3 regions of the Nocardioides marmoribigeumensis genome follow, and region 3 is predicted to be linked to each of the others. Evidence: predicted binding sites of a transcription regulator. Region 3 holds the regulator's gene; each other region holds the start of a gene.

Region 1 (5,377 bases), 420 kb from region 3:
TCCACGACCGCGGTCGGCGCGCCGCTGCCCACCCAGGTCGCCGCCGGCCCGATCCGCATCGCCGGCCGCTCGTTCCTCGACGGCAAGGTGACCACCTACACCCCTGACGCGCGGGCCTTCCTCGCCCTCGCGGTCGGCACCTCCCCCGCTGACGCCAGGATCGTGCAGAACAACATGATGCCGATCAACGAGCCCACCGCGGTCACCGGCGCGAAGCGCCGCATCGAGCTCCCCTCGGTCGCCGTCGACGTCCCCCAAGGGCAGAACCTCTACCTCGTGGTCAGCCCGGTCAGCGACATGTTCGCCAGCCACGGCAGCCGCGTGCCCGGCGTGGTCCAGGTGAGCGGGGCCAGGCTGCAGCTCCCGACGGTCGGCTGACCGTCACCGACGGCGGTGACCCGGCGAGCGGTCGGGCGGGGTCACACCGGCGCACCCCGCAGCACGTGCGCCGGACAGCCGGGCGGCGGCTCGAAGGTGCCGAGCCGGGCGGCGTCGTGGCCGTCGGGGTGGCTGCGGACCTGCGGCAGGTCCGCGGCGTAGAACGGCTCGAGCCGCGGGCGTGAGAGACGCAGCCCGAGCCCGCGGGCCCGCAGGCCGGCCCTCGCGGCCCAGCGCATCGCGGCCGAGGGGTGCGGGTAGCCGAACGCCTCGAGCAGCGCGTCGTCCATCAGCGCGTAGGAGAAGCGCTTCACCGCCGCGGCCGGCAGCAGGTGGTTGGGCGGGAAGGTGCAGAGCAGGTCGAGCGTCGCGTCGGCCACCCGGCGCGCCCCCTCGTCGTACGCGAACCTCCTGGCCTCGTAGGCGTCCATCGCCTCGGCGAAGTCCTGCCAGGTCTCGGGGATGCCCTTGATGCCCATGAGTCGGCCCAGCGACCGGTAGTACTCCGCGGACGCGACCTTCTCCGCCTCGCAGAACGGCCGCCACGCGAGCTCGTCCATCCACCGGATCGGCACGACCACGAAGGTGCAGAGCACGTAGCGCATGTCGTCGTTGCTGATCGCGTACATCGCGTGCATCTGGTTGACCCGGCGTACGGCGACCCGGCCGGCCTCGCTGCCGAGGCCCTGGACCAGCGCGTCCTCGAGCAGCAGCACCGTGTCGTCGTACCTGCGCTGGGTGCGCTCGGTGAACTCACCGGTCTCGAAGAGCAGGCGGCCGATCGACGGGACGGCGTAGGTGCGGAACAGCGCGAAGCTCAGCGCCTGGTTGAGGTCCCACGGGAACTCGTGGAGGAACGAGATCCGGTAGATCTCCTCGTGGTCCTCGACCGGGTCGAGCTCGGCGATGCGGGACAGCCAGTGGGCACGGGAGGTCACCCGCCCGAGTGTGCCCGAGGTGGTCGAGCTCGTCGAGACCACGCAGCCCCCCGACCCAGGAGGGTCGAGGGGCTGTGATCGCTGTGGGACGAGCCTCAGTGGCCGTGCCCGTGGCCGTGACCGGCCGCGGGAGCGTCGTCCTCGTCCTCGGGCTTGTCCACCACGAGGGTCTCGGTGGTGAGCAGCATGCCGGCGATCGACGCGGCGTTGACCAGCGCGGAGCGGGTCACCTTGACCGGGTCGAGGATGCCCTCGGCGAGCAGGTCGCCGTAGGTGTCGGTCGCACCGTTGTAGCCCGTGCCCGGGCCGGCCTCGCGGACCTTGGCGACGACGACGTAGCCGTTCTCGCCACCGTTCTCCGCGATCCAGCGCAGCGGCTCGTCGAGGGCCTTGCGGACGACCCGCACGCCCATCTGCTCGTCGCCGGTCAGGCCGAGGTCGCCCTCGAGCACCGCGGAGGCGTGGACCAGGGCGGAGCCACCACCGGGGATGATCCCCTCCTCGATCGCGGCGCGCGTCGCGGAGACGGCGTCCTCGATGCGGTGCTTCTTCTCCTTGAGCTCGACCTCGGTGGCCGCGCCGACCTTGACGACGCAGACGCCGCCGGCCAGCTTGGCGAGGCGCTCCTGGAGCTTCTCGCGGTCCCAGTCGGAGTCCGAGGCCTCGATCTCCTGCTTGATCTGCTGCACGCGGCCGGAGACCGCGGCGGCGTCGCCGCCACCGTCGACGATGGTGGTGTTGTCCTTGGTGACCACCACGCGGCGGGCGGTGCCCAGCACGTCGAGGCCGACCTGGTCGAGCTTGAGGCCGACCTCGGGGGCGACGACCTGGCCGCCGGTGAGGATCGCGACGTCCTGCATCATCGCCTTGCGGCGGTCACCGAACGCCGGCGACTTCACCGCGACGGCGTTGAACGTGCCGCGGATCTTGTTGACCACCAGGGTCGAGAGCGCCTCGCCCTCGACGTCCTCGGCCAGGATGAACAGCGGCTTGCCGGCCTGCATGACCTTCTCCAGCAGCGGGAGCAGGTCGGCGATCGCCGAGATCTTCCCCTGGTGCAGCAGGATGTAGGGGTCGTCGACGACGGCCTCCATGCGCTCGGCGTCGGTCACGAAGTAGGGCGAGATGTAGCCCTTGTCGAACTGCATGCCCTCGGTGAACTCGAGCTCGGTGCCCATGGTGTTGGACTCGTCGACGGTGATGACGCCGTCCTTGCCCACCTTGTCGAAGGCCTCGGCGAGCAGGTCGCCGATCAGCGGGTCGCGGCTCGACACGGTGGCCACGGCCGCCATGTCCTCGCGCGAGTCGACGTCGCGGGCGAGTTTCCGCAGCTCCTCACCGACGGCCTCGGCGGCCTGGTCGATGCCGCGCTTGAGACCCATCGGGTTGGCGCCGGCGGTCACCGCGTGGAGCCCGCGCTGGACCATGGCCTGCGCGAGCACGGTGGCCGTGGTGGTGCCGTCACCGGCGATGTCGTTGGTCTTGGTGGCGACCTCCTTGGTGAGCTGCGCACCGAGGTTCTCGAACGGGTCGTCGAGCTCCACCTCGCGCGCCACCGTGACGCCGTCGTTGGTGATCGTGGGGGCGCCCCACTTCTTGTCGAGGACGACGTAACGGCCCTTGGGGCCGAGCGTCACCTTGACGGTGTCCGCGAGCTTGTCCACGCCGCGGAGGAGGGCGCGGCGCGCGCCCTCGTCGAACTCCAGGATCTTCGGCATCGAAGAGTCACTGCCTTTCGGTCGGAAGGGTGGTGCAGGAAGACACCGCCCCGAGGGCCCGGAGGCCGCCCGGGGCGGTGTCGGTGAAGCTGGGTGGGCTGGCCCCGGTGGGGTCAGCCGACGATCGCGAGCACGTCGCGGGCGCTGAGGATGAGGTACTCCTCGCCGGAGTACTTGACCTCGGTGCCGCCGTACTTCGAGTAGATGACCTTGTCGCCGACCTTGATGTCGAGCGGGATGCGCTCGTCGCCGTCCTCGTTGAAGCGACCCGGGCCCACAGCGACGACCTCGCCCTCCTGGGGCTTCTCCTTCGCGGTGTCCGGGATGACCAGGCCAGAGGCGGTGGTCTGCTCGGCCTCGAGGGTCTTGACGAGGATCCGGTCCTCGAGCGGCTTGATGTTGACCGACACTGTCGTCGACCTCCACTTTCTCGTTCGTCGAGAGCTGTACGGAAGACTTCTCGCTCGGGGCCTCCGGACGCCGTCGCGGGGGTCGCCTGGACTGCCGAGCGATTCAGCACTCTCAGGGTGAGAGTGCCAACTCCGAAACTAGCCCGCGACTAGCACTCGGTCAAGTCGAGTGCCAACGTGTCTGCCCTGCGAGGATCCCCCCATGGACCTGGCCACCTTCGAGCGGCTCCGCTCCCCCGAGGGGCTGCGCGTGACCGCCCGCGCGGTGGCGCTGTACGCCGGCGGCGCGGACCCCGTGCGCGCCGGTGCCGCGCTGCGGCGCGAGACCGACCCCGAGCTCGCCGCGGCGGCGATGAGCCAGGCGGCGCTGCGGGCCGCGGCCCGGGCCAAGCTCGGTGAGAACGCCGACCGGCTGTGGTTCACCCCCGACGCGCTGGAGCAGTGCACGCGCGCCGAGGTGGCGGCCCATCGCGCGGCCCGGATCTCGTTCGCCTCGCCGTCATCGGTGGTCGACCTCGGCTGCGGCATCGGGGGCGACCTGATCGCCGTCGCCCGCAGGCTCGCCCCGTCCGGCACCCCCGTGGCCGGGGTCGAGCTCGACCCGGTGCGCGCGGCCATGGCGCAGGCCAACCTCGCGGCGCTCGGCCTGTCCGCAGCCGTCATGACCGGTGACGCCACGACGCTCGACCTCGCGCCGTTCGGCCTCGTCGTCGCCGACCCCGCGCGGCGCACCGGGCGGGGTCGCACGTTCGACCCCGACGCCTACGTCCCCCCGTGGTCCTGGGTCGAGCAGCTCCTGCAGCGCCCCAGCGTCGTCAAGGTCGCGCCCGGGATCCCGCACGACCGCGTGCCCGCCGGCGTCGAGGCCGAGTGGGTGAGCTTCCGGGGCGAGGTCAAGGAGGCGGCGCTGTGGTCCTCCCACCTGGCCACCACGGCCCGTCGGGCCACCGTGATCCAGCCCGGTGGGCTCGCGACGCTCACCGCCGAGGACGACCCGGGCCCGGCTGCGGTGGGCACCGGCCCGGTGTCGGACTACCTCTTCGAGCCCGACGGCGCGGTCATCCGGGCCGGTCTGGTCACCGCGGTCGCGGCCAGCCTCGGCGGCACGCTGGTCGACCCGCAGATCGCCTACGTCACCGCGCCCACGGCCGGCCACACGCCGTACGCCGTGGGCTACGAGGTCCTCGAGGAGCTGCCCTTCGCCGAGAAGCGGCTGCGCGCCGCGCTCCGCGAGCGTCACGTCGGCCGGCTCACGATCAAGAAGCGCGGCGTCGGGATCGTCCCCGAGCAGCTGCGCAAGAGGCTCGCGCTCTCCGGCGACCAGGAGGCGACCATCGTGGTCACCCGCGTCGCCGGCAAGGCGACGGTCCTCAGCGTCCGGCCGCTGCGGCCGTGACCCGAGGCCGCACGACCGTGCTCGCGGCGTACGACGGCGACGCCGACCGGGCCGAAAGTCGCTGGCCGGTCCCGAGGGCGCGCTGGGAGACTCGACCCATGCCCGTGACCACCGAGCACCTCCTCGGCTTCGCCCTCGCGGCGCTGGTGATCATCGCGATCCCCGGGCCGAGCGTGCTGTTCATCGTCGGGCGCGCCCTGTCCTACGGCCGCGGGGTCGCCCTGCTGACCGTCGCCGGCAACACCGCCGGCCTGGCGGTCGTGATGACGCTCGTGGCGTTCGGGCTCGGGGCCCTCGTGGCCGAGTCGGTCACCGTGTTCACCGTGCTCAAGCTGGCCGGCGCGGCGTACCTCGTCTGGCTCGGGGTCCAGGCCATCCGCCACGGCCGGTTCGCCGACGAGACCGGCGGTGTCGGCGCCCCTGCGCTGTCGCGGCGGACCGTGCTCCGCCAGGGCTTCGCGGTCGGGGCGACCAACCCCAAGGCGTTCGCGATGGCGGCTGCCGTCCTCCCCCAGTTCGTCTCGCGGGAGACCGGCG
Region 2 (5,377 bases), 2.8 Mb from region 3:
CCTGGTCGACGCGCCGGCGCGCGTCGAGCCGCAGACCACGATCGTGGCCAAGAAGGTCAAGCCCGTGGTCAAGCGCACCGACGTCTACGTCGAGGTCTACAACAACACCAACGTCACCGGCCTCGCCGGCGCCACGGGCGCCCGCATCACCGCCGCCGGGTGGCAGCTGGTGACCACCGACAACTGGGTCGGCACGATCCCGGCGACGACGGTCTACTACCCGCCGCAGCTCAAGGCCGCCGCCCACCTGCTCGGCAAGGACCTCGGCATCGCCCGGATCATCCCGGCCGAGGACCCGATGAGCATGGACCGCCTGACCGTGGTGCTCACCGCCGACTTCGCCTGAGTCATGCTGGGAGCGTGAGCGCCCCGTCCTTCGCAGAGCCCGCCTCCGAGCACGCCGACGAGCGCTGGGACGCGGTCCTCGACGGGTTAGGGCGGTGCCTGGTCTGCCTCGACTTCGACGGCACTCTCGCCCGCATCGTGGACGACCCGTCCCAGGCGCGGATCCACCCCGACGGCCCCGAGGTGCTGGCGGCCCTCGGTGCGCGGGTGCTCGGCATCGCGATCGTGACCGGCCGCCCGGCCCGCGACGTCATCGTGCTCGGCGGCCTCGAGCTCCTCGCCACGCGGCTGGAGGACAGTGGCGGCTGGGTGCTCGTGCGTGGTCAGTACGGCGCCGAGCGCTGGGACGGCGAGACCGGCGAGGTCGAGACCCCCGAGGCAGCGCCAGGGCTCGACGAGCTGCGCGACCGGCTGCCCGACCTGCTCGACGACGCCGACGCCCCGGACGCCCGCGTGGAGGACAAGGGGCTCGCGGTCGCGGTCCACACCCGCTCCCTGGACGACGCGACCCCGGCGGCCGGCCGGCTCGCGGAGGCGCTCGCGCCCGTGGCCGCCGAGCTCGACCTGGCCCTCGAGCCCGGCCGCATGGTCGTCGAGGTCCGGGCCCCGGGGATGGACAAGGGCGCGGTGGTCCGCGAGCTGGTCGAGGAGCACCGGCCCTCAGCCGTCGTGTTCGTCGGCGACGACCTCGGCGACCTCCCGGGCTTCGCCGCGGTGGAGGAGCTGCGCGAGGACGGGCTGCCGGGCCTGCTGGTGTGCTCCGGCTCGGAGGAGCAGCGCGCGCTGGTCGAGCACGCCGACCTGGTGGTCGACGGTCCCGACGGCGTCATGAGGCTGCTGCGCGCCCTCGCGGACGGCCCGAGAACGTAAACGGCCGGAGACGCTTGCGCGTCTCCGGCCAAACCCCGTCGCACCCACGAGGTGCCCTCAGGTTAGGCGCGTGCGATCGGGGGGCGCAACGAGTTGCGCAGGCTCCCCACCTCGGTCTAGACCGCGCTCCTCGCACGACGGCCCAGCGGCAGGTCCGCGCAGGTCAGGTGGGCGTTCCCGGACGGTCGGCGCGTTCTTGCACTCGTGGGTGCCGAGTGCTAAACATGAGTTGGCACTCTCGACCCGAGAGTGACAATGGGGATTCGTGGTTGAGGCCCGAAGCGCCGGCGGGAAGGGTCCGTCGGGCAGCCGGGTCGGCCGTCGCGGGCGGCTACGTCTCCCACCCCGACTCTCAGCGTGAGGAACCGCAGGAGTATGTCGAAGCTGATTGCTTTCAACGAAGAGGCCCGCCGCGGTCTCGAGCGTGGCATGAACACGCTCGCCGACGCGGTCAAGGTGACTCTCGGCCCCAAGGGTCGCAACGTCGTCCTGGAGAAGAAGTGGGGCGCCCCCACGATCACCAACGACGGCGTCTCGATCGCCAAGGAGATCGAGCTGGAGGACCCCTACGAGAAGATCGGCGCCGAGCTGGTCAAGGAGGTCGCCAAGAAGACCGACGACGTCGCCGGTGACGGCACGACGACGGCGACCGTCCTGGCCCAGGCGATGGTCCGCGAGGGCCTGCGCAACGTCGCGGCCGGCGCCAACCCGATCGCGCTGAAGCGCGGCATCGAGAAGGCCGTTGAGGCCGTGTCCTCGCAGCTGCTCGAGATGGCCAAGGACGTCGAGACCAAGGAGCAGATCGCCTCCACCGCCTCGATCTCCGCCGCTGACACCCAGGTCGGCGAGATCATCGCCGAGGCCATGGACAAGGTCGGCAAGGAAGGCGTCATCACCGTCGAGGAGTCGAACACGTTCGGCCTCGACCTGGAGCTGACCGAGGGGATGCGGTTCGACAAGGGCTACATCTCGCAGTACTTCATGACCGACCCGGAGCGCATGGAGACGGTCCTCGAGGACCCCTACATCCTGGTCGCCAACCAGAAGATCTCCAACGTCAAGGACATGCTCCCGGTCCTGGAGAAGGTCATGCAGGGCGGCAAGCCGCTGCTGATCATCGCCGAGGACGTTGAGGGCGAGGCCCTGGCCACCCTGGTCGTCAACAAGATCCGCGGCACCTTCAAGTCCGCCGCGGTCAAGGCGCCGGGCTTCGGTGACCGCCGCAAGGCCATGCTGCAGGACATCGCGATCCTGACCGGTGGCCAGGTGATCAGCGAGGACGTGGGTCTCAAGCTGGAGAACACCGGCCTCGAGCTGCTCGGCCAGGCGCGCAAGGTCGTCCTCACCAAGGACGAGACCACGATCGTGGAGGGCGCCGGCGACGGCGACCAGATCCAGGGTCGGGTCAACCAGATCCGTGCCGAGATCGAGAAGAGCGACTCCGACTACGACCGCGAGAAGCTGCAGGAGCGCCTGGCCAAGCTGGCCGGCGGCGTTGCGGTGATCAAGGTCGGCGCGGCCACCGAGGTCGAGCTCAAGGAGCGCAAGCACCGCATCGAGGACGCCGTTCGCAACGCGAAGGCGGCCGTCGAGGAGGGCATCGTCGCCGGTGGCGGCGTCGCGCTGATCCAGGCGACCACCGCGGCGTTCGAGAAGCTCGAGCTCGAGGGTGACGAGGCCACGGGCGCGAACATCGTGCTCAAGGCCGCCGAGGCCCCGCTCAAGCAGATCGCGGTCAACGCCGGCCTCGAGGGCGGCGTCGTCGTGGAGAAGGTCCGCTCGCTCACCGCGGGCAACGGCCTCAACGCGGCGACCGGCGAGTACGTCGACATGATCGCCGAGGGCATCCTCGACCCGGCCAAGGTGACCCGGTCGGCGCTGCAGAACGCGGCGTCCATCGCGGCGCTGTTCCTCACCACCGAGGCCGTCGTGGCCGACAAGCCGGAGAAGACCCCGGCCATGCCCGGTGGCGACGGCGGCATGGGCGGCATGGACTTCTGATCCACGCCACTCCCTGTACGACCCGCGAGGGGTCCGGCTCCGGCCGGGCCCCTCGCGGCGCTTCTCCACAAGGGTCGTGAGACCGAGCGGGTGAGTCGGGCCGAGCTCGGGTAAGTTGCCGATGTCCGGTTCGTCCGGGTCAGGTCCAGTCAACGTCGTTCGGGGGGACGAGCAGCGTCATGGTGCAGGTGAGCAGGGTCGGTGGCCTCGCGGCCGCCGCGGTCCTCGCGCTCCCCGTGCTCGCCGCCTGCAGCGACGACCCGCCCGCCGCCGCTCCGCCGCCCTCGGCGTCGAGCAGCCCCACCAGCAGTGCCGCACCCTCCGGGCCGCCCACGCTTCCTGCCGCCGCGAAGGGCACCACTCCCGCGGCCGCCAAGGCGTTCGTGCGCTACTACGTCTCGCTGATCAACTACACAAGCGACAATCTTGACTCCGCGGAAATGGCACGTCGCAGTGAGGCGCAGTGCAAGACCTGTCGACTCATCTTCCGCATCGTGAGGAACATGAATGAGGCCGGCCGTCGCTATGAGGGTGGTCATTGGGTCATCGACTCGATGGAAGAGTTGCCGTCTGCAGCAGGGCATCGACAAGTTCGAGCACTCATCAACGTCGATGATCTCCAGGTCGTCTTTCCTTCAGGTAAGCGGAAGAACGTGCGGGCCAACCGGACGTCGTACACCTTCGATCTTGTACTGAGGGGTGGCTCTTGGTCGGTGGCGCAGATCGTGGGCGTCTCGTGATCGCGCGTGTTTTAGCGCTAGCGGTTCTGGTGCTGGGGTCCACGGCGCGGCCCGCTATCGCAGAAGAGAGCTGTGGCGCTGATGTGGTCGCAGGTCTCGGGGGACTGGCCGTTCCTGGTAAATGCACGGTTGACGGAACCAACGTCGGTGGCTCTGGATCGCCGCTGCAAGTTGGCGATGACTCCTCGCCATACCTCGACTACGAATGGCGTTGGCCGTGCCCAGGCGCGGCCAACGGTGTAACGGCGCTTGACGACTGTGGGGCTGCCCTTGTGTGCCCCAACCCTGTAGATCGCTCGTGGGACCTGTACGGACGAGTTGCGGGCAGAGGCTGGGTCTTCATCCGGTCACAGTGCTTCGGGGCGCGGCCGCCGGCGTACGTGCCCCCGACGGTGACCCCGGCGATGGTGCTGAGCGAGCTGCGGCGGGTGGGGCTGCCGGCGCTGGACGTGTCGGTGCAACCGGCGGGGAAGACCCTGGTCAACCTCGACACGATCTTCTTCACCGAGCCGCGGCCGGTGGACGTCGACCTCACGATCCTCGGGCAGGCCGTGGAGGTGGAGGCGACCCCGACGACGTACGTGTGGTCCTTCGGTGACGGGACGGGGCTGACCACGACGACTCCCGGCGCGGCCTACCCGAGCAAGGACGTGGTGCACCGCTACTCCCACGCCGGGGTGACCGTGCGGCCCGCGGTGTCGGTCGTCTACGGCGCGCGGTTCCGCGTGGGCGGGGGAGCGTGGCAGGACGTCGACGGCACCGTCACGATCCCCGGGCCCGCGCAGGGCCTGAGGGTCGCGGAGGCCGCGCCGGTCCTGTCGGGCGAGCGGAGCTGACCGCTCCGCCCTAGAAGTCGATCTCGACCCGGAGGTCGGGGTCGGGTGGGAAGTAGAGCTCGACCCCGTCGCCGGCACCGATGATCGCCTCGGCCTCGCGCAGAGGGATCGGCCGGGTGCCCCGGTGGTCGCGCAGGTAGGCCAGCCCGTGGGGCGTGGTGATGACGTAGCGGCCGGCTCCGGACTGGCGAGCGCGATAGCGCGCATGGGTCTTCCAGCGATGGTGGGTGCGTCCGAGTGGTCCGGAGTTGTGGGTGCCGGTCTGACCGGGTGGCCCGCCCTCGTCGGGATCGAGGTAGGGAGTGGGGTGGTCGTAGTCGACCTTGCGGCTGGTGGAGGTGGCGTAGGGCCAGTAGTCGCCGCCGCTGACCAGGTGCACGCGCTCCTTGAGCGACTCGGGGTGCTCGTAGGCGGTGGTGCGGACGCGGTCGGAGAGGTCGAGCACCGGCTTGACCGTGACGTTGGCCCCGGCGAGGAGTCCCTGGAGCTGGACCAGGTCCATCGGGCCGAGGCCCTCGACCCGCGCGGTCCCGAGGGAGGGCTCGGCGAGGGTGCCCTGGTGCAGGTGGACGTAGAGGTCGCAAC
Region 3 (5,377 bases):
GTCGTGGAGCAGGGCACCGCCCTGGCCCGACGCGTCCGGAGGGGCGAGGTCGCGCCGGTCGACGACGACGACCTGGCCGACAAGTACGTCCTCGCCGACGAGCGCTTCGGGAGGGCCGGGCTGGGGTGGTACGAGGTCTCCAACTGGGCGCGCGACGACGCCGCCCGCTGTCGGCACAACCTGGGCTACTGGCGCGGCGACGACTGGTGGGGCGTGGGCCCAGGTGCGCACTCGCACCGCGACGGCGTGCGGTGGTGGAACGTCAAGCACCCGGCGGAGTACGCCCGGCGGCTCGACGCGGGCGAGTCGCCCGAGGCGGGACGTGAGGAGCTCACGGCGGAGGAACGCCACACCGAGGCGCTCCTGCTGGGGATCCGCCTGGCCGAGGGGCTGCCGACCTCGGTGCTGGCGTACGACGAGCAGCGCCGGCTGCCCGCGCTGGAGCAGGAGGGGCTCCTCGACGTCGTGGGGGACCGGGTCCGGCTCACCGTGCGGGGACGCCTGCTGGCCGACGGGGTCGTCCGCGACCTGCTGGACTGACCGCCGCTCAGCTCACGAAGCGGATGGTCATCGGGTAGCGGTAGGGCCGCCCCTCCGAGGCCCGCATCGTGCCGAGGACGACGGTCACGATCCAGACCACCGCCAGCACGGGCAGGATGAGGAAGCCGATCAGCACGAACGCCAGCACGAACGCGACGATCACGTAGATCAGCATGCTCAGCTGGAAGTTGAGCGACTCCACGGCGTGCTCGCGCACGAAGGCCGACTCGTTGCCCTTGACCAGCATCACGACGAGCGGGGCCAGGAAGGCGAGGCCGCCCACCGCGACGGCGCCGAGCGACCCGATGTGCGCGACCAGGGCCCAGGTGCGCTCGTCCTGGGTCGTGCCCGAGGGGTGCGGCGGCTCCGACGGGCCCGGGCCCCGCGACGGAGGCGGCGGGGGTGGCGGTGGTGGGGGCGGAGGGCTGCCGGCGCCGGGAGGTGTCGTCATGACAAGAAATCTACTCGCAGCGGCCGCCGTTCAGCGGTCCTCGGGGCCCGCGGTCACGAAGTCGATCAGCTCCTCGACCCTGCCCAGGAAGGCGGGCTCGAGGTCCTGGAACGAGCGCACCTGCCCGAGGATCCGCTTCCAGGCCTGGGCGATGTCGGCCTGGGTGCGGTGCGGCCAGCCGAGGTGCATGCAGATGCCGTGCTTCCACTCCATCGAGCGCGGCACGACGGGCCACTTCTCCAGTCCGAGGCGCGCGGGCTTCACCGCCTGCCACACGTCGACGTAGGGGTGGCCGACCACGAGGACGTGCTTGCCGTGCGGCCCGCGCACGACCGCGTCGGCGATGCGGCTCTCCTTGGACCCGCGCACGAGGTGGTCGACGAGCACGCCGACGCGTCGCGACGGGCCGGGACCGAAGTCGGCCAGGTGGGAGGGGAGGTCGTCGACGCCGGCGAGGTACTCGACCACGACGCCCTCGACGCGCAGGTCGTCGCCCCAGACCTTCTCGACCAGCTCGGCGTCGTGGCGGCCCTCGACGAAGATCCGGCTGGCCCGGGCGACGCGCGCCTTGGCGCCCTGCACGGCGACCGAGCCGGACGCCGTACGCGTCGGCTGGGCGGGGCCGGTGCGCGAGGGCGGCCGCAGGATCACCGGCCGGCCCTCCAGCAGGAAGCCCGGGCCCAGGGGGAAGGTGCGGCGTCGACCGCGGCGGTCCTCCAGCGTGACGGTGTCGAGGTCGCGCTCGACGGCGACGATCTCGCCGCACCAGTCGGTGGTGACCTCCTCGACGACCAGGCCCTTGTCGGCCGCGACCTCGGTCGCACGGCCGCGGGCAGGGGCGCGCCAGTCGGTCTGGAGGACGTCGTTGCCGTAGCGGGGGGAGGTCACCGAGGAACGCTAGCCCGGCGCTCAGAGCACAGGCAGGCGACGCGCGGAGCGCGGGAGGTGCTCGTAGCCGAGGCGTACGGCGGTCGCGACCGCCTCGGGCGGGAACGGCCAGTCCTCGTGGGCGAGCGCGTCCTCGAGGGAGACCCCCTGACCGGCCAGGTGGTGGATCGTCTCGGCGACGATGCCGGTGTCGGCGCGCTGCCCGTGCAGGAAGTCCTGGTCTACCACGGCCCCGTGACCCGGCACCACGACCGTGTCGGGCGTCGTCATCTGCCCGACGAGCTCGAGGGTCACCGGCCACTCCAGCGGCCAGCTGTCGACGCCGTACACCGGGGGAGCGCTCTCCTCGAGCAGGTCCCCGGCCACGAGCACGTCGGCGTCGGGGACGCGGACCACGACGTCGCCGTCGGTGTGGCCACGCCCGCAGTGGACCAGCTCGACGTAGCGGTCGCCGAGGTCGAGCGCCCGGACCGAGGAGAACGTCGTGCCCGGCAGGACGAGCCGGCTGGACTCGACCGCCTCGACGTCGGGGTCGTCGCGGGGGAGGTCGTCGAGGACGCGCTCGCGGGAGGCCGGCATGCCGGCCACCGCCGCCTCGTGGGCCATCAGGTCGGCCTCGGGGAACTCCTCGGTGACGACGGCGTTGCCCAGCACGTGGTCCCAGTGGGCGTGGGTGTTGAGCACCGCCACCAGGGGAGCGGTGCTGACCCGCCGGAGCCGGTCGAGCATGGCGCGCGCGGCGCGCTCGGAGCCGTGGGTGTCGACCAGCAGCAGGCCGCGGTCGCCGAGCACGGCGGTCACGTTGAGGTCGAGCCACTCGTGGCGGGCGACCCAGACCCGGTCGGCCACCTCGCGGAACTCCTCGGTGCGCGCGCTCATGCCGGCGACTCTACGGCCTTGTAGACTTGGCACTCGTCGAGCGGGAGTGCCAGACGGCACGAGACACGAGGCACGAGACCGGCGGGAGGCGCTGATGGTCGAGGACCGCAAGCTCGCCGTCCTGCGAGCGATCGTGGAGGACTACGTCTCCACCCACGAGCCGGTGGGCTCCAAGACGCTGGTCGAGCGTCACCGTCTCGGCGTCTCCCCGGCCACGGTGCGCAACGACATGGCCGCGCTGGAGGAGGAGGGCCTTATCGCCCAGCCCCACACCAGCGCCGGCCGCATCCCCACCGAGAAGGGCTACCGCCTCTTCGTCGACCGGCTCAGCGAGGTCAAGCCGCTCAGCGCAGCCGAGCGCCGGGCGATCACGACGATCCTGCAGGGCGCGGTGGACCTCGACGACGTGGTGGCGCGCTCGGTGCGGCTGCTGGCGCAGCTGACCCGGCAGGTCGCGGTCGTGCAGTACCCCACCCTCTCGCGGTCGACCGTGCGTCACGTCGAGCTGGTGCTGCTCACCACCACCCGGATGCTCGTGGTGCTGATCCTCTCCACCGGCAGGGTGGAGCAGCGGGTGGTCGAGCTGCCCGACACCCTCGACGACGACAGCCTCGCGCTCGTGCGCCAGGCGGTGCTCCGCTCGACGGTGGGCGAGCGCATCGTCGACGCCGTCGACAAGGTCGCCGCCCTTCCGGACCAGTTCCCCGCCGGGCAGCGCGCGCTGATGAGCATGCTGGTCGCCGCGCTGATCGAGGCGATGTCGGACCACCGCTCCGACGAGCGCGTCGTCGTGGGCGGCACCGCCAACCTCGCGCGCTACGGCGAGGGCCTCAACCTGTCCATCCAGCCGCTGCTCGAGGCGCTGGAGGAGCACGTGCTCCTGCTCAAGATCCTCGGCGAGACCACCTCGCCGTCCACCCTCACCGTGCGCATCGGCTCCGAGGTGGCGCACGAGGGGTTCTCGACCACGTCGGTGGTGACCACCGGCTACGGCCCCGGCGAGGAGGCCCTCGGCACGCTGGGCGTGCTGGGTCCCCTGCGCATGGACTACCCCGGCGCGATGGCGAGCGTGAGGGCCGTCGCGCAGTACCTCTCCAAGATCCTCGACGACAACTGATCGACCGCATCGACCCGATCGCTGACAAGGAACCACGTGAGCCAAGACCCGTACGAGATCCTCGGTGTGTCCAAGGACGCCGACGCCGAGACGATCAAGAAGGCCTACCGCAGGTTGGCCCGTCAGCTGCACCCGGACGTCAACCCCGACCCCGCCACCCAGGAGCGGTTCAAGGACGTCACCCGGGCCTACGAGGTCCTCAGCGACCCCGACAAGCGGCGTCAGTACGACATGGGTGGCGACGTCTTCGGTGGCTTCGCCGGCGGTGCCGGTGCCGGCTTCTCGTTCAGCGACATCATGGACGCCTTCTTCGGCGGTGCCGGCGCCGGCGCCGCGGCGGGCGGCCGTGGCCCGCGACCGCGTGTGCGCCGCGGCCAGGACGCGCTGATCAACCTCGACGTCGACCTCGCCGAGGCCGCGTTCGGGACCACCCGTGAGCTCAAGGTCGACACGGCCGTGCTGTGCACCACCTGTCACGGCAGTGGTGCGTCCCCGGGCACGGCGCCGCGCGCCTGCGAGACCTGCCAGGGCCGCGGCGAGACCTTCCACGTGCAGCGCTCGTTCCTGGGCGAGGTGCGCACGATGCGTCCGTGCGCGGCGTGCCGCGGCTACGGCCAGATCATCCCCGAGCCGTGCCGCGAGTGCGCCGGTGACGGCCGGGTGCGCTCGCGCCGCAGCCTCACCGTCAAGATCCCCGCGGGCGTCGACGACGGCACCCGCGTCCAGCTCGCCGAGCAGGGCGAGATCGGTCCCGGTGGCGGTCCGGCGGGCGACCTCTACGTCGAGCTGCGGGTGCGCCCCCACGACGTGTTCGTGCGCAAGGGCCGCGACCTGCACTGCGTGGTGGAGGTGCCGATGACCGCCGCCGCCCTCGGCGCCACGATCACCCTGCCCACGCTCGAGTCCGACCTCTCCGCAGCCGCGGCCGACGAGGCCGGCCTCGGCACGCCCGACGCCGAGGTGGCGGTCGACATCAAGGCAGGCACCCAGTCCGGCACCGACGTGGTCATCGAGGGCCGTGGCGTCCCGTCGCTGCGGGGCACCGGCCGTGGCGACATCGTCGTGCGGATCGTCGTCCTCACCCCCACCCGGCTCGACGAGCGCCAGCACGAGCTGCTGAGCGAGCTCGCCACGCTCCGGGGCGAGGAGAAGGCCTCGGGGCAGGTCACCGGTCCGCACCACAAGGGCATGTTCGGCCGGCTGCGCGACGCCTTCGGCCCGCGCCCCTGATGGACCTCCACGGCCTGCCCGTCTTCCTCCTGGAGGGGGCGGCCTCGGTGGCCGAGGGCGACTCGGTCGTCCTCGACGGCCCGGAGGGCCACCACGCGGCGGTCGTGCGCCGTCTCGCGGTGGGTGAGGGCCTCGTGCTCACCGACGGCGCCGGGACCCGGTTGGTGGGGACGGTCGCCGCCGTGGCCAAGCGCTCGCTGACGGTCGAGGTCTCGGCCGCGCGCTCGGTGCCCCGTCCCACGCCGTCGGTCACCGTCGTGCAGGCCGTGCCC

Evidence for each region. The regulator HrcA, encoded in region 3, represses chaperone genes, less so after heat shock. The targets are predictions, from matches to a motif close to TTGGCACTCGNNNNNNNCGAGTGCCAA.
Region 1: the regulator HrcA is predicted to act here: its motif matches at 3,594-3,620, upstream of groES (co-chaperone GroES).
Region 2: the regulator HrcA is predicted to act here: its motif matches at 1,411-1,437, upstream of groL (chaperonin GroEL).

The regions. Positions count from the first base shown of each region.
Region 1 covers NZ_JAVDYG010000001.1:3,620,888-3,626,264, reverse strand. The annotation lists gene J2S63_RS17250 (alpha/beta fold hydrolase) at 1-378, shown strand, start outside; gene J2S63_RS17245 (oxygenase MpaB family protein) at 420-1,316, opposite strand; gene groL (chaperonin GroEL) at 1,412-3,034, opposite strand; gene groES (co-chaperone GroES) at 3,148-3,444, opposite strand; gene J2S63_RS17230 (THUMP-like domain-containing protein) at 3,647-4,840, shown strand; gene J2S63_RS17225 (LysE family translocator) at 4,939-5,377, shown strand, end outside.
Region 2 covers NZ_JAVDYG010000001.1:1,211,202-1,216,578, reverse strand. The annotation lists gene J2S63_RS05880 (LytR C-terminal domain-containing protein) at 1-346, shown strand, start outside; gene otsB (trehalose-phosphatase) at 361-1,215, shown strand; gene groL (chaperonin GroEL) at 1,591-3,216, shown strand; gene J2S63_RS05865 (DUF6318 family protein) at 3,396-3,956, shown strand; gene J2S63_RS05860 (hypothetical protein) at 4,349-4,792, shown strand; gene J2S63_RS05855 (hypothetical protein) at 4,803-5,377, opposite strand, start outside.
Region 3 covers NZ_JAVDYG010000001.1:4,040,953-4,046,329, forward strand. The annotation lists gene hemW (radical SAM family heme chaperone HemW) at 1-540, shown strand, start outside; gene J2S63_RS19275 (DUF4870 domain-containing protein) at 548-991, opposite strand; gene J2S63_RS19280 (DUF3097 domain-containing protein) at 1,022-1,879, opposite strand; gene J2S63_RS19285 (MBL fold metallo-hydrolase) at 1,901-2,758, opposite strand; gene hrcA (heat-inducible transcriptional repressor HrcA) at 2,853-3,875, shown strand; gene dnaJ (molecular chaperone DnaJ) at 3,912-5,105, shown strand; gene J2S63_RS19300 (16S rRNA (uracil(1498)-N(3))-methyltransferase) at 5,105-5,377, shown strand, end outside.